3 regions of the Ensifer sp. VA4 genome follow, and region 1 is predicted to be linked to each of the others. Evidence: predicted binding sites of a transcription regulator. Region 1 holds the regulator's gene; each other region holds the start of a gene.
What was found. Region 1 encodes LexA, which represses DNA repair genes until DNA is damaged. Its sites were predicted from a motif close to TGTTCNNNNTGTGTTCNG; they were not measured.

Region 1 (5,626 bases):
GATCTGTTTTGCCTTGGTATCGAAGGCAGGCGCCGGTGTCTGCGCGAGTACGGCACCAGCAAACAATGCCACGCCGAAAAACACCGCCGAAAACATCTTCATGCGCATGGGAAACTCCGGTTTCCCCTTGGCCATAGCAGCGTGGTCATTTTGGCACAACGCCGCTTACGGTTATCGGACAGAACCGCTTGCTTTCTGGCGCTTCGCGTAATCGACAATCACCTGGGGGGTAAGCTGCTTCTTGTCGACCATGATCGCTTCAAACGGCGATTCGGCGTCGCTGACGCGAACTTCGTAATAGGCGGCCGCATAGGCCATGTTGCCGTCGGGCATCGGGATGAATTCCGGCCGCTCACGCGGGATCGGGCCGATCTCCGGGAGCACCACGAACTCGTTCAGCGACTCTGGCTGAGCGAACTGCGGCACGGGCGCGGCAAGTGCCGTCACCGGTTCGCCGACGTCAAGCGAAGCCTTTGCGGGAACGGTGAGCGTGCCGAGGCTCTGATTGCGGAACGGCTCGTTCGACGCAACCATCACGCCGGTTGCGATCTGGCCTTCCGGCATCACGCTCGGGCCCCGTTCGCCCTTCTGGACATAGGAAGCCATCAGATAGGGCATGTCGTTGCCTTCAAGCGGCGCGCGGCCGACATATTGTACGCGCACTTTCGCGCTGCCCTTGCGCTTGATGTCGAGCATGTCGGCCGTCTTCGAGGAAACGTCGATGATGCGGCCGTATTCATAGGGGCCACGGTCGTTGACGCGCACGATCACCGACGCGCCATTTTCCATATTGGTGACGCGCGCATAGCTCGGCAGCGGGAATGTCGGGTGCGCGGCGGACAGGTGCGCCTTGTCGTAGACCTCGCCGTTGGCAGTCAGGCGGCCGTGAAACGCCGAGCCATACCAGGAGGCGACACCGGTCTTGTTGTAGCCGAAGTCCTCCTTCGGCTGATACCACTTGCCCTTGACTTGATAGGCCTTGCCGACCTGGTAACGTCCGCCGCCCTTCGGAATACTGTTTCCAGTCGCAACGCGCGGGCTCGCCTTCACGCCATAAACGGATTCGGCGAAGTATTCCTTGCTGCGCGACTTGGACTTCTTGATGCTCGACGTGGATCCGCAGGCCGCAAGCGTTACGCACAGCATGGGGACTGCCGCAAGGCGCAGTCCCTTGACCAGATATGCCGCATTTTTACTGGATGTCATCTGTCCCACAACATCGATCGAATAAGCCGTACTCGAAACCTTCCGCTCATGCCCCCAGCGGAAATCTCGGCGTCCCGAAACGGAACAGTCGATCAAACATGACAGCAACACGGCAAAAATGCGAACTCATCCACAGATCAACGCCGGATTTCATGCGTTATGGTTTACAGATGGTTACCGGCAGAGCGGGCCCGCGCTCTAATACCGGGCCACCGAGAAAATCCTTCGGCGATGCATCTTAAATCTTGCAAAGCGACGGAGCTTCGCGCAATAACGCCGTGCCCGAAAGCCGTTAGCTGCCGGCTTCAGGCAAGGACAGGTGGCCGAGTGGTTTAAGGCTCTGGTCTTGAAAACCAGCGTACGGGAAACCGTACCGTGGGTTCGAATCCCACCCTGTCCGCCATTCCCCCTTGGAAATACGCTGACGCCGCCCCCCTTGCCGCAGCGCGCCGCTGCTGCAAAGCCCTGCGGCCTTTGCGCGTCGGGCACGTGACGTAAAACAGCCACAGCTTACACTCAAAGAGCTGTTGAACACGTCAGAGTGATCGCCAGGCTTGCTGGACACCGGAACGAAAGCGCGGTTCACATCGTTAACCGCCCCGTAGTCCCACCCTTGCATCAAAGTGGACGATCACCGTGCTCGCCGCCCTCCTCCTCGCTTCGATAGTCGCATCGCCCAATATGCCTGACATCAAGCTCAGCGCCGCCACGGTTGACGAACTGCAGACCGATTTCGAAACCGCCGTTCCCTGCCATCAGATCGACGGACGCAAAGTGTGGAAGGGCGCGATTGCGTTCTACATCCAGTCGTTCGTCTATGACGGCGACACAGCTGTTGCGACCGATGCGGCGGACGCCGTGCTTCCCGAAGACAACACCCCCGAGACGGTGAAGGAATTCGAAGACGCCTGCTCCAGCACGCAGCCGGCCTAAAGCGAAGAGCGTTCGGATGAACGCACGTCGCTTTAGTACCTTCCGCTTACAGCGATTCCACCTGAACACCGGATCAGCTCGCCTGCTCCACGAAAACGATCACGAATCGTTCGAATCAACCTCACGGTCTCGCCATGCGCCACGCCGCAGGCCCTATTTCGCGCACTCAAACCCGCTTTGCTCCCGTAAAAGTGACCGATTGATACGCGCAGACGCGTCAATTGCCTGAATTCACGGAATTTTAGGCACTTGCAGAACACATATGGAACAGATAGTGTCTGTTCTTGATTTGTTTCACGCTTCTGGAGCGACGTGCCATGCTGACCCGCAAGCAACAGGAATTGCTTCTGTTCATTCACGAACGCATGAAGGAGTCGGGCGTCCCGCCATCATTCGATGAAATGAAGGATGCGCTCGAGCTGGCGTCGAAATCCGGCATCCACCGCTTGATCACGGCGCTCGAAGAACGCGGGTTCATTCGCCGTCTGCCGAACCGGGCCCGTGCGCTCGAGGTCATCAAGCTCCCGGAAGCCTACGCATCCATCCAGCAGCAGCAGCCGCGCCGCGGCTTCTCCCCGAGCGTGATCGAGGGAAGCCTCGGCAAACCGGCAGCACCTCCCCCTGCTGCACTGCCAAAGCCGGCGCCAGCGGCTGAAAACGCTTCGGTGTCCGTGCCGGTCATGGGCCGCATCGCTGCAGGTGTGCCGATCTCGGCCATCCAGAACAACACGCATGACATCACCGTTCCGCTCGACATGCTCGGCAACGGCGAACACTACGCCCTCGAAGTCAAGGGCGACTCGATGATCGAAGCCGGCATCTTCGACGGCGACACGGTGATCATCCGCAATGGCAACACGGCCAATCCCGGCGATATTGTCGTGGCGCTCGTGGACGATGAGGAAGCGACGCTGAAGCGCTTCCGGCGCAAGGGCGCGTCGATTGCGCTCGAAGCCGCCAATCCCGCCTACGAGACACGGATTTTCGGACCCGATCGGGTGAAGATCCAGGGCAAGCTCGTCGGACTGATCCGCCGCTACCACTGACATCCGGACAAGATCTGGAACGGCAGCTCCTTTCGCTGCCCAATATCTTCTCCGGGACATCGGCGGCGTCTGCGTATCTTGTATAGGGTCCGGCAAACGGCCTGGGAGGTTTGGCTCCCAGTCGAGTTGGAGCGCCGCCTGTCACTCTCGGATGGCGTCGTATATGACGGCTTCGGGTCTATGGCGCGGAAAACCGCAGGCAATCCGTCGCCTTCACTGGCTTCTTGGCGCATCGTGGGCGTTTATAGCCCGGCCAGCGATTGGGCTATGATGCTCGACGGGCATCCTTCTTCTCGACGAGCAGCAGTACCGTCGGGTTTACGTCCTCGCCAGTTCTCGGGAATCTCGGACCACTACAGCGGTTGCATGGCTCGCCTGCTTTAGTGCCGAGGCCATCTTCACCAACGCCCAGCAATCACAGTCTGACCGGAGGTCGAGGGCTTTCTGGCCCACAAGTGGGGGCTGACCGGGAATCTCAGCGCAGGGCACCCGTATAAGAGTTCTCCGGCCTAAAATGAGGGCCACGCCTCGCGTATCTCGTACGGAGCTTCAAGAACGGCTGTTCGATGCATCGGTAGCTGAGTGCTGCGATCGGCAGGAACAGCACAAAAGCCAGCAGGGAACACAGAAGCGAAAGCCCAAAGGGCAGAAGACCAAGATACTGCGTCACCATTTTTGCAGCGGGGCCATAGTACCAAAAGTGAAGCAGGTAGATCGAATAGGAGACCGTGCCTACGAAGGAAATCGAGGCCGATAGCCGTTTAGGCAAACTCAATTTCGATCCGTCGTAGGCGGCGATCATCACGGCGTAGAACGCGGCCTCGGCGGCGGGAAGATAGATCCATACGGGCGATGCTTGAGGCCCATAGAAACCGCCGCTGATGTTGAACCAGTGGTAGAAGGTGACGAACGCCATGGCGACCGCAAGGACTGCCAAGGGCCGCACGCGTTCACCTCGGAAGAGATACCAGACATATATCCCGGCAACGAACTGGTCGAAGTGACCGATGATTGTCCAGTACGCGGTTGGATGGATTTCCCAGCCGGTTATAAACAGGCTCAGGCGCAACACGACCGCCGTAAAGATCAGGATCAAGGCCACCAATCGCCGCAGGAAGAGAATTGCGGGAAGGATCAGATAGAAGTGCCATTCTACGGCGATGCTCCAAGCACCGTTCGGCCACCTTGGAAGTATGCTTCCAAGCGCGATCTGTGTCGCGACTGCTTGAACCGAGGATCCGTTGGCAATCCAGGCTGCCGCCTGCAGCAGCAGTGCGACCGTCAACAAAGGCAGCAGACGAAGGGCTCGGTTCCACAGGAAGCTCTTATAGTCGATCTGCCTGCCGTCCAGCAGCTTGGCGAACAGGTACCCGCTCAGCGTCATGAATAGCGAAACGCCCGTATGGCCTTCCTCAAGCAATGAGAGCAGCGGCAAGGCCGGGACGTAATTTACTGGGACCCCGCCGGCATGGATGAAGTGCCAAGTGAACACCATGAAGGCGGCGAATGCTCGCACGTGATCCAGCTTTTCAAAGTATTGCTCTGAAGACGATTGCACTCGTCCGCCCCGCTCCGAATGTCTCATGGATCAGCACGGCGTGGTAATCCGTCCGTCGGCACCGTAGTCGACTGATGTTATAAGCCTGCGAGGCGCCCAGCCGGATTTGCGTCTTTTGTAGGCGCGCTCATAGGCGCGTCGGGCTGCGTCGATGAGACTATGCTGGATGCGAACGAAACGGCTCAAATCGCGGGCTTTTTCGCGTCCGTTGAAGAGTGCGACAATCACGATTCCGTCTGATGAGCGAGCGACCACTGCCCGTGTTCCGTTCAGCGCTCCTGTATGCGCGATATCGGTCTCGGTTCCGCGCTGCCATATCCACCATCCGAGGCCGAAGGACTGTTCAGAAAACTCGCCTGGTACAGGAGTGGCAATCTCGGTATCACGGATGGCGCGCGACGCGAAACGGTAGAGGTCTTCGGCTGTCGACGTCCAGCCGGCAGACGGGTTGAAGTGCGTCCTGGCCGCGTCCATGCCGACAACGTGATGACGGACCTCCGCGGGTGCTTCGCTAATGAGGCCCGTTCTCTTGAGGCCCAGGCGGTTCAGGACGCGCGTTTGGACAAACCGTTCGTAAGACATCCCGCTGATCTTGGCGACGATCAGGCCAAGCCAGCAGGGGCCGAAGTCTGTGTATTCCGCTTCCTCGCCGGGGTCGCTATCCAAGGGGCGCTTTTGGCGCTCAAGAACGACCGGTAAACAGGCCTCAGCCGGCGCGAACGTTTCCTTGTCGGCCGCGACCAGATCGAAATGCTGACGCCACCCCAAGCCGGAAGTATGTTGCAACAGGTGGCGAACCGTGATGTTGCTGAAGCGGGGATCTTCGGCCTTGGCGACGGATGGGAAGATGCTTTGGAGTGTATCGTCAAGCCTCAGTTGGCCA
Region 2 (5,626 bases), on a different contig from region 1:
AGCACGCCCGAGATGGTGGCGGTGACGCCGACGCCGAGCAGGTAGGCCCAGGTGTAGCCTTCCGGCCAGACCGGATCGAAGATGCCGGAGCCGGTGCCTTCGCCGAAATAGAGGAGCACGAGGCAGAGGAGGCCGCCCCATATGCCGGCATGAAACTGCATCGACCAGGGGTCCTCGTTCTGCGCCACCATGCGGGTGACGAGCAGGAACACGGCGAGGGCGAAGGCCGCGACGACAGGCAAAAGCGCGATCGGCCCGACCTCCTGCATGCTCGGCTGGATGACGAGCAGCGCGCCGAAGAAGCCGACGCCGCAGGCGGTATAGCGCCGCCAGCCGATCGTTTCCTTCAGGAAGACGCTGCCGAGGATCGTCAGGATGATTGGTTCGACGAAGAAGATCGCAATCGCGTCGGCGACCTCCATCACCTTCAGCGTGGTGATGAAGGAGAGCATGGTGACGACCAGGAGACCGCCGCGCAGCGCATGGAGCCCGGTCTTGCGCCAGGTGAGATCGAAGAGGCTGCCGCGGACGAGCACGATCGGCAGGATGAAGACGACCTGCAGCAGGAAGCGGACGGCGGTAATTTCGGCCGAGGGAACGGTGGTGATCGCCAGCTTCGCGAAAATATCGATCAGCGGCGACAACAGCACCGAGATCACCATCAGCGTCAGCCCGTAGGAGATGCGATTGTGGTCCGCCGCGATTTTGGGAAGGGATATGTCGGTCATGGGATTTCCGGTCAGCGCTTGCCTGCGACGACGCCCAAGCACCAGGCGGCAAAGTCCGCGGTCGCCTGTTCCCGGCCGAGTTCGTTCAGGGTCTCGTGGCGCATGCCATCATAGATGGTGACGGTGACGTTGCTCAGGCCTGCCGCTTTCATCCTGGTGCCGAGCCAGCGCACGGCGTTGCCCATCTCCGTGGACGGGTCGGCGCTGCCGCCGACGAGGTGGATGGGCAGGTCCTTGCGGAGGCGTGCCAGACGGTCGGGCCGGGCGCCGCCGAAGGACAGGCGAAAGAGGTCGAGCCAGAGCGAAACGGTCGCATCGAAGCCGCAAAGCGGATCGGCTACGTATTTCGCGACCTCGGCATCGTCGCGCGACAGCCAGTCGAGATCGGTCTTGCGATCCTTGATGGCGCCGCCCCACATGCCAAAGGTGAGCTTGGTCAGAAGCGGGCTCGGCACGTCGGACCCCTTCAGCGCCTTCTCGATCTTGAGGATCATCTGGCCGCCGCGGCCGGCAAGGCCGGGACGGAAATTGGAGTTCCAGACGGCGAGCGCGTCATAGAGGCCGGGGTCGGTCTCGGCGGCGTTGAGCGCGATCAGCCCGCCCATGGAATGGCCGAAAAGGATGACCGGCAGATCCGGATGTGCCGCGGTCGCCAGTGCCCGCACGGCCCGGATGTCGGCGAACACCTTGTCGAGACCCTCGCGGTTCGAGAACATGCCGAGCGGAGCGTCCGGCGCCCGCGTTCCGCCGTGACCGCGATGGTCATGGGCATAGACATGGAAGCCGTGCGCGGCCATGGCTTCGGCGAAGCGGGCGTAGCGGCCGGAATGTTCTGCAAGGCCGTGGCTGACGAGAAGGATGCCGCGGGCATCGCCGGTCGCCGGGAAATGGCGCCAGCTCAAGGTGGCACCTGTCGGGCTCTGATGTGTCTTCACCTGCCCGAACACGATTTCCCCCGGCAACAACGACAGACCATTTCGATATCAAATCGATTTGCAAGGCAAAGGCAATCGCCGCTTGTTGCTCGTTGCGCATGAGGTCACAAGAGAATGTGCATTCATCGTAATTATGAGTTGAAACTTTCCCGTTTTGAGCGATATTCGTTCCCGGTTTGTTTCCGTAGGAGGATATCATGATGAGTTTCTGCAAGGCGATATCGGGTCCGATGGCAGGACTGCTGGCGGCATTGGCACTGCTTCTTGCGCCGGCTGCCTTTGCCGCCGGCGAGGAAATGTCGGATCAGGGGGCGCCCGAAGGCGCGGGTTCGCGCACGGAATATGTGCTGGCGGTGAGCTGGCAGCCCGGCTTCTGCGAAACCCGGCCGCAGCGCAAGGAATGCGAAAGCCAGACGACAGAGCGTTTCGACGCCACTAATCTCTCGCTGCATGGCCTTTGGCCGCTGCGCAAGAGCTATTGCGGGGTAGCGGCTGACGTGCGCACGAAGGATCGCAAGGGCAACTGGCTCGATCTGCCGAAGCTTGCCATGGCCGACGACACGGCGGCGCGGCTGCTCATCGCCATGCCCGGCGTGCAATCCGGGCTCGACCGGCACCAGTGGCTGAGGAGCGGCACCTGCCAGAGCGGCTCGGTCGACGATTATTTCTCGGCGCAGCTGCGCATGCTGGAGGAGCTCAACCGCTCGGCGGTTGGCGCGCTGTTTCGCCAGCGCATCGGTTCCGAGCTCGATGAGGCGACGATCAAGCAGGCCTTCGACCAGAGTTTTGGCGCCGGCGCCGGCGATCGGGTGCGCATGCGCTGCCAGACGGTTCAGGGACGCAGCATCATCACCGGGCTGACGGTCGGGCTGACCGGCGACGTCTTGAAGGCATCGAGCCTCGGCCCGCTGATCCAGGCGGCCGGGCCGACCGAATTCAAATGCGCCAAGGGCATTGCCGATACGGCCGGGCGAAGCTGACCCGCCCGCAAGGGCTCCGGCGGCAAGAGCGCTGCCGGGGCAGAACGGCCGCATGGGATAGGTTAAGGGGACAAGCCGGCGCGAATGCCTTTGATCATTGCCCCCTTCCTATAATTCGCCTACATAGCGGGCAAATTTCCTTTCCCTGCGGAGCATTTCCTTATGGCACGTCAGTTCATCTATCATATGGCCGGACTTAATAAGTCCTACGGCGCGAAGAAGGTCCTGGAGAACATCCATCTGTCGTTCTACCCGGACGCGAAGATCGGTATCCTCGGCCCGAACGGCGCCGGTAAGTCGACGGTGCTCAGGATCATGGCCGGGCTCGACACGGAATATACGGGCGAAGCCTGGGTCGCCGAAGGCGCCACCGTCGGCTACCTGCCGCAGGAGCCGCAGCTCGATCCGACGAAGACGGTGCTCGAAAACGCCATGGAAGGCGTTGCCAAGAAGAAGGCGATCGTCGACCGCTACAACGAACTGATGATGAACTATTCCGACGAGACGGCGGAAGAGGGCGCCAAGCTCCAGGACATCATCGACAGCCAGAACCTCTGGGACCTCGAAAGCCAGGTGGAAATGGCCATGGAGGCGCTGCGTTGCCCCCCGGGTGACGCGGAAGTCACCAATCTGTCCGGTGGTGAAAAGCGCCGCGTCGCGCTCTGCAGGCTCCTGCTCTCGCAGCCCGACCTGCTGCTGCTCGACGAACCGACCAACCACCTCGACGCCGAGACGATCGCCTGGCTCGAAAAGCACCTGCGCGAATATCCGGGCGCCGTGCTGATGATCACCCACGACCGTTACTTCCTCGACAACGTCACGGGCTGGATCCTCGAGCTCGACCGCGGCCGCGGCATTCCCTATGAGGGCAACTACTCGGCCTATCTACAGGCCAAGGCCAAGCGCATGGCCCAGGAAGGCCGCGAGGAGGCCACCCGCCAGAAGGCGATCAGCCGCGAGCAGGAGTGGATCGCATCGAGCCCGAAGGCGCGCCAGGCGAAGTCCAAGGCCCGTATCCGTGCCTATGACGAACTGGTCAAGGCAGCCGCGGACCGCCGCCCGGGCGATGCCCAGATCATCATTCCGGTCGGCGAGCGCCTCGGCCAGGTGGTCATCGAGGCCGACAACATTTCCAAGGGTTATGACGATCAGCTGTTGATCGAAGGCCTCTCCTTCAAGCTGCCGCCGGGCGGCATCGTCGGCGTCATCGGCCCGAACGGCGCCGGCAAGTCGACGCTGTTCCGCATGATCACCGGCCAGGAAGAGCCGAACGAGGGTTCGTTCCGCATCGGCGACAGCGTGCAGCTCGGCTATGTCGACCAGAGCCGCGACTCGCTCGACGGCAACAAGACCGTCTGGGAGGAAATCTCCGGCGGCAACGACATCATCAAGCTCGGCAAGCACGAGGTCAACTCGCGCGCCTATTGCTCGTCCTTCAACTTCAAGGGCGGCGATCAGCAGCAGAAGGTCGGCACGCTGTCCGGCGGTCAGCGCAACCGCGTTCACCTCGCCAAGATGCTGAAGTCCGGCGGCAACGTCATCCTGCTCGACGAACCGACCAACGACCTCGACACCGAAACGCTGGCAGCGCTTGAAGACGCACTGGAAAACTTCGCCGGCTGCGCGGTCATCATCAGCCACGACCGCATGTTCCTCGACCGCCTGGCGACGCACATCCTCGCCTTTGAAGGCGACAGCCATGTCGAGTGGTTCGAAGGCAACTTCGAAGACTACGAGAAGGACAAGATCCGCCGCCTCGGCCCGGACTCGGTCAACCCGAAGCGCGTCACCTACAAGCGCCTGACGCGCTGATCAAAGCCAAGGCGCCGCCCTGTTTGCGGCGCCCGATGCCTTTGCGGCCGCGAATACGGGTATTGGAAGTCCATTGTCATGGAAACGGGCGTAGCGCAGGCTCCGCCCGTTTTCCTTTGCAAGGCCTGTCCCACCGACGCCATTGTTTGGCCTTTCCACGCAAATCCGCTTGCGCCGATCTCGCAAATCACATAAACATATCTTTATGTGTTGATGGGGATCGCGATGGCTGTTCAGAAAGAGCTGGGTCTGGATGCGCTGGTAGACGTGTTGAAGGCGGCGGGAGAGCCGACCCGCATGCGTCTCGTCGCTTTGCTCGCCGCCGGCGATCTCACCGTCACCGATCTTACCGAAATTCTCGGACAGTCGCAGCCGCGCATTTCGCGGCACCTGAAGCTGCTTGCCGAGGTCGAACTCGTCGATCGTTATCAGGAAGGCGCCTGGGCCTATTTCCGCCTCAGGCAGGATGGCGCCCGCGTCGCACTGGTGCGGGCGATGCTGGCGTCGGCGTCCGCTGACGACGCGGTGCTTTCGCGCGACGCGGCGCGGCTGGCGACGCTCAAGAAGGCGAGGGCCGAGAAGGCCCAGGCCTATTTCAGCCGCAATGCCGCCGGCTGGGACGAGCTTCGCCGCCTGCATGTCAGCGAGCGCGACGTCGAAGCGAAGCTGCGTGAGATGGTCGGCGACGAGCCGGTCGAAAGCCTGCTCGACCTTGGTACCGGCACCGGACGCATCCTGCAGCTCTTCGAAGGGCTCTATCGCCGCGGCGTCGGCGTCGATGCCAGCCGCGACATGCTCGCCGTGGCGCGCTCCAATCTCGACCGCGCCGGCATCACCAAGGCGTCGATCCGGCACGGCGACATCTTCAACCTGCCACTCGATGGCCACGCCTTCGATCTCGTCACCATTCACCAGGTGCTGCATTTCCTCGACGAGCCGGAGGCGGCGATCGCGGAAGCCGCGCGCATGCTGATGCCGGGCGGTCGCCTCGTCATCATCGACTTTGCGCCGCACGGGCTCGAGCATCTGCGCGACGAGCATGCGCATGCGCGCCTTGGCTTCTCGCACCAGGTGATCGCCGATTGGCTCGCCAAGGCCGGCCTGGTGCTCGAAAAGACCACGGATCTTTCGCCGGAAGCGGCGGAGGAGGAAAAGCTGACGGTGACGATCT
Region 3 (5,626 bases), on a different contig from region 1:
CGGTTCACGCGTCATCAACGACGTCGATCCGGCCGAGCGCGGTGTGGTCTTTCAGAACTATGCGCTCTATCCGCACATGACCGTCTACGACAACCTTGCCTATGCCCTCAGGAACCGCAAGACGGCCGAAGGCCGAGATCGATGCCCGCGTCGCCGAAGCCGCCCGCATGCTGGAGATCGAGCCCTATCTTTCCCGCAAGCCCCGCGCGCTCTCCGGCGGCCAGCGCCAGCGCGTCGCCATGGGCCGCGCCATCGTGCGCAAGCCAGCGGCCATCCTCTTCGATGAACCGCTCTCCAACCTCGACGCCAAGCTGCGCGTCTCCATGCGCGGCGAAATCAAGCGGCTACAGAAGCGCCTCGGCACGACCTCGCTCTACGTCACCCACGACCAGCTGGAGGCGATGACGCTCGCCGACCGGCTGGTAGTGCTGAACGGCGGCCGCATCGAGCAGATCGAGCTTCATCGGCTCGCCGGCGATGAACCTGGTGAAGGGGCACATCGAAGGCAGCAGCCTGCAGATCGGTCTCTACAAGATTGCCCTTGCCGGTCGCGCTCCGGTGGAAGGCGCCGTCACCGTCGGCCTGCGCGCCGAGGACCTCAGGCTCGCTGCCGTCGGTGAGGACGCCATGCTGTTCCAGGTCGACTATGTCGAGGAGCTGGGCGCGCAGCGTCTCGTGCACGGAACCATTGCCGATCAGCAGCTGACGATCGCTCTCTCTCCTGAAACGCCGCTGTCCGGCGATCTTGCCGTGACGATCGCCGTCGACCGCCTGCACTTCTTCTCGCCCGAAACCGGCAAGCGGCTGGAGCGCGGCACGTCTGTCGCGGGCGACGATCAGTCGGCGCAGAGCCTGCGCCTGGAGACCGCATCGTGATCCACGAAACCGTAGAGCAACTTGTCGTTCCATCGGCTGAAGTCCGTGCTGGTTTTGCCGGGATCGTGCGCACCGTCGCAGCCCATGACGCAGCCATGCCGCGCGCCCGGAGATGAACAGCATCGAGGTCGGCGGCGCGCCATCCTCGACCATGCCGCTCGCGCTTCCGTTTACGGTCGCTGCCTGGAACCTGGAGCGCTGCCTGTTTCCACCGGAAAGCGCGGCGCATCTCGCCGCAACGCAAGCGCCGGTCGTTCTGCTTTCGGAAATGGACAACGGCATGGCCCGCACCGGCCAGCGCCATCCGACGGCCGAAGTCGCTGATAGACTCGGCATGCACTACGCCTATGGCATCGAGTTCATCGAGCTTGGCCTCGGCTCCGACACCGAGCGCGAATTCTGCGAGGATGATTTCAACGCCAAGGGGTTTCACGGCAATGCCCTGATGGCGTCGGTGCCGCTCAGCCGGCCCTTCATGCTGCGGCTTTGGGGCGAGCGCCTCTGGTTTACGGATGGCGAACAGCCGCGCCTTGGCGAACGCTTCGCGATCGGCGCCGTCATCGAGACCGAGGCGGGTCCCTTCGTCGCCGTCTCCACCCATCTCGAAAGCGCCACCACTGCCGCCTATCGCGAGCGCCAGGTCAGGGAATTGATCGATGCGCTCGACGAGGCCTTCCCGGGCCTGCCCATGCTGATCGGTGGCGATCTCAACACTGGCAACCATGCCGGCGGCGACTTCGAGGCGGAAGGGCTCTTTGCCATGAGCACCGCCCGCGGCTTCACCCGCCACGGCGGCCCGCTCGAGGTGATGACCACCCGACCGAGCCTGATTACCCGCTGGCCGGAGCGCGCGATGAAGCTCGACTGGTTCGTTTCGCGGGGGCTGACGATCGGCGAAACCAGGATCATTCCCTAGCTCGATCCGTCCGTCCGGCCGCTCTCGGATCACGATCTCATCACCTGCCTCGTCGAAGGCTTCGAATAGCCTCACCTCGCCTTGCCTAAGGCCCGCCCGCATTCTACATGTTGCGGGCTTTTTCAGAGTAGAATGGTGTGCGATTTCCGCGGCCACTCCGCTCTGGCGGTTTGAAATCGATCGCGGGTTTCCGTGATGCAATAGGGACGGGAAGATGGCGAAAATCGTCAATGTCGGGGTCCAGATGGATCATGTGTCGGGCATCAACATTGCGGGTGACTCCACCTTCGCGATGAGCCTCGAGGCACAGTCGCGCGGCTATCGCCTCTTCCACTACACGCCCGAAAAACTGTCGCTGCGCGACGGCAAGGTCTATGCAAGCGTGCAGCAGATGACGCTGCGCGACGTCAAGGGCGATCACTTCACGCTTGGCGAGGCTGAGCGCGTCGATCTTTCGACCATGGACGTCATCCTGCTCCGTCAGGACCCGCCCTTCGACATGGCCTACATCACCTCGACCCACCTTCTGGAGCGCCTGCATCCGAAGACGCTGGTCGTCAACGATCCGGCCTGGGTGCGCAACTCGCCGGAGAAGATCTTCGTCACCGAATTCGCCGACCTGATGCCGAAGACGCTGATTACCCGCGACCCCGCCGAGATCGCCAGCTTCCGCCAGGAGATGGGCGACATCATCCTGAAGCCGCTCTACGGCAATGGCGGCGCTGGTGTTTTCCACTCGACCCGTGACGACCGCAACCTGTCGTCGCTGCTCGAAATGTTCGGCCAGATGTTCCGCGAGCCCTTCATTGCCCAGGAATACCTGCCGGCGGTGCGCAAGGGCGACAAGCGCATCCTGCTCGTCGACGGCGAACCGGTCGGCGCCATCAACCGCGTTCCGGCCGCGCACGACGCCCGCTCCAACATGCATGCCGGCGGCCGGCCCGAGCCGACCGAACTGACGGCCCGCGAAAAGGAAATCTGCGCCCGTATCGCCCCGGCGCTGAAGGCCCGCGGGTTCCTCTTCGTCGGCATCGACGTCATCGGCGACTATATGACCGAGATCAACGTCACCTCGCCGACCGGCATCCGCGAAGTGAAGAAATTCGGCGGCGCCGACATAGCCAGCCTGCTCTGGGACGCGATCGAGCACAAGCGCGCCTGATCCGACGCTCTTCCTACTGCGTGTCTCCTTGAATCGACCTCGATCTTTGGGCGTCTGCTAAGACGCGCGGCGCTATAGAGGTACTTCCGGCCAATAGAGATTGCCGCGGCTCCGCCCGGGGCTGCTCACTCGAGCGTCCTCGTCGACGACAGCGCGCTGGTTTCGTGCCAGCATATGTTCTGTAATTGTTCTTGTTTTTGTGCGTGATCCGTGCAAGGCTCCGTCTTGCAACCCAAGGCGGTTGCGGCGCCCATGAGTTGGGCTGCCTGGGCGAGGGGATAATCATGGTCGCGCGTGTCAGCACGGTCGCATTTCAGGGTATCGAGGGTCTGCCGGTCGACGTTCAGGTGATGGTTGCACCGGGCAAGGTCGGCATGCAGATCGTCGGCCTGCCGGACAAGGCGGTCGCCGAAAGCCGCGAGCGGGTGCAGGCGGCGCTTCACGCTTCCGGTCTGGCGCTGCCGGCCAAGCGCGTCACCGTCAATCTCGCCCCCGCCGATCTGCCCAAGGAAGGCAGCCATTTCGATCTGGCAATCGCGCTTGGCCTGATGGCGGCGCTCGGCGCCATTCCCGGCGACGCGTTGGCGCCCTATGTCGTGATCGGCGAACTCAACCTCGATGGCACCATTGCCGCGGTTGCCGGCGCGCTGCCGGCGGCGATCGGCGCCAATGCGCTCGGCAAGGGGCTGATCTGCCCAGCCGAAAGCGGGGCGGAGGCCGCCTGGGCCGGGGCTGACATCGACATTCTCGCGCCGCGAAGCCTGATCGCCATCGCCAACCATTTCCGCGGCACGCAGGTGCTTTCGCGGCCGCAGGCCGCGATCCGCTCGGGCTCTGCCAACCTGCCCGACCTCGCCGACATCAAGGGCCAGGAAAGCGCCAAGCGGGCGCTCGAGGTCGCGGCCGCCGGCAACCACAATCTGCTGATGGTCGGCCCGCCCGGATCGGGAAAGTCGATGCTGGCTGCGCGGCTGCCATCGATCCTGCCGCCACTCAGTCCGGCCGAGCTCCTCGAAGTGTCGATGATCCATTCGATCGCCGGGCAATTGCCGGGCGGCAAGCTGTCGGACCGGCGGCCGTTCCGCACGCCGCACCATTCCGCCACCATGGCCGCCATGGTCGGTGGCGGCTTGCGTGCCAAACCCGGCGAGGCGTCGCTCGCCCATCATGGCGTGCTGTTCCTCGACGAGTTTCCGGAATTCTCGCCGCAGGTGCTGGATGCACTGCGCCAGCCGCTCGAAACGGCCGAATGCATCATCGCCCGCGCCAATCACCGCGTCAGCTATCCCGCCGCGATCCAGCTCGTCGCCGCCATGAACCCCTGCCGCTGCGGCATGGCGGGCGAGCCCGGCCACAGCTGCGCGCGTGGACCCCGCTGCATGGCAGACTATCAGGCGCGCATCTCCGGCCCGCTGATGGATCGCATCGACATCCGTATCGACGTGCCGGCCGTCAGCGCCGCCGATCTCCTGAAGCCGGCGGCTGCCGAAAGCAGTGAGGTCGTGGCCCGCCGGGTTGCCCGCGCCCGGGCCCTGCAGATCGACCGCTTCGCCGCCCTTGGCCATGCGGAATTGACGAGCAATGCCCGCTCATCGACATCGATGATCGAGAAAATCGCCGAGCCGGACGCCACGGGCCTGCAGCTCCTCAGGGACGCCGCCGAAAAGATGAAATTCTCCGCGCGCGGCTACCACCGTGTGCTGAAAGTCGCGCGCACGCTCGCCGACCTCGATGGCGCGCCGACGGTCGGCCGCATCCATCTGGCCGAGGCGATTTCCTACCGCATCGCCGGCGAAAGGCTGCAGGCGGCGGCATAGCAGACGGTCGGCTCTGCGACACCCGATCCATGTGTTTCACGACGCCGGCCCGCGCGGCGCCCTTTGACCAGGTCTGGCAGGCCGATCAGCCGCCGAGGCCCTCGAACAGCGCCGTCGAGAGATAGCGTTCGGCGAAGGACGGGATGATGACGACAATGGTCTTGCCGGCATTTTCCTCACGCTGGCCGACCTCGATCGCGGCCGTCAGTGCCGCGCCGGCGGAGATGCCCACCGGCACGCCTTCGAGCCTGGCGACGAGGCGGGCGGCGTCGATGGCTTCGCCGCTATTGACCGTGACGATCTCGTCATAGATCGAGGTGTCGAGGATTGCCGGGGCGAAGCCTGCGCCGATGCCCTGGATTTTGTGCGGGCCGGGCGCTCCACCGGAGAGAACGGGCGATTCCTCCGGCTCGACCGCGATCACCTGGATCGAAGGCTTGCGCGCCTTCAGCACCTGGCCGGCGCCGGTGATCGTGCCGCCGGTGCCGATGCCGGACACGAAGATGTCGACCGCGCCGTCGGTATCGTTCCAGATCTCCTCTGCCGTGGTCTTGCGGTGGATTTCCGGGTTGGCCGGATTTTCGAACTGCTGCGGGATGATCGCGTCGGGCAGGGTCTCGACCAGTTCCTGTGCCTTGGCGATCGCGCCCTTCATGCCCTTGGCACCTTCCGTCAGCACCAGTTCGGCGCCGAGCAGCGCCAGCATCTTGCGTCGCTCGACCGACATGGTTTCCGGCATGGTGAGGATCAGCTTGTAGCCCTTGGCAGCGGCGACGAAGGCGAGCGCGATGCCGGTATTGCCCGAGGTCGGTTCGATCAGGGTCGTGCGGCCGGGAACGATCTTGCCTTGGGCTT

Region 2: the regulator LexA is predicted to act here: its motif matches at 1,830-1,847, upstream of AC0C6X_RS21250 (ribonuclease T2).
Region 3: the regulator LexA is predicted to act here: its motif matches at 3,130-3,147, upstream of AC0C6X_RS03885 (YifB family Mg chelatase-like AAA ATPase).

The regions. Positions count from the first base shown of each region.
Region 1 covers NZ_JBVQPO010000006.1:312,815-318,440, forward strand. The annotation lists gene AC0C6X_RS12875 (D-alanyl-D-alanine carboxypeptidase family protein) at 1-108, opposite strand, end outside; gene AC0C6X_RS12880 (septal ring lytic transglycosylase RlpA family protein) at 172-1,206, opposite strand; tRNA gene AC0C6X_RS12885 (tRNA-Ser) at 1,520-1,609, shown strand; gene AC0C6X_RS12890 (hypothetical protein) at 1,843-2,139, shown strand; gene lexA (transcriptional repressor LexA) at 2,457-3,185, shown strand; gene AC0C6X_RS12900 (acyltransferase family protein) at 3,661-4,743, opposite strand; gene AC0C6X_RS12905 (serine hydrolase domain-containing protein) at 4,774-5,626, opposite strand, start outside.
Region 2 covers NZ_JBVQPO010000012.1:69,373-74,998, forward strand. The annotation lists gene AC0C6X_RS21240 (DMT family transporter) at 1-728, opposite strand, end outside; gene AC0C6X_RS21245 (alpha/beta fold hydrolase) at 740-1,675, opposite strand; gene AC0C6X_RS21250 (ribonuclease T2) at 1,861-2,643, shown strand; gene ettA (energy-dependent translational throttle protein EttA) at 2,806-4,455, shown strand; gene AC0C6X_RS21260 (ArsR/SmtB family transcription factor) at 4,681-5,626, shown strand, end outside.
Region 3 covers NZ_JBVQPO010000002.1:198,663-204,288, reverse strand. The annotation lists partial or broken gene AC0C6X_RS03900 (ABC transporter ATP-binding protein) at 1-876, shown strand, start outside; gene AC0C6X_RS03895 (endonuclease) at 989-1,792, shown strand; gene gshB (glutathione synthase) at 2,007-2,954, shown strand; gene AC0C6X_RS03885 (YifB family Mg chelatase-like AAA ATPase) at 3,239-4,771, shown strand; gene cysK (cysteine synthase A) at 4,857-5,626, opposite strand, start outside.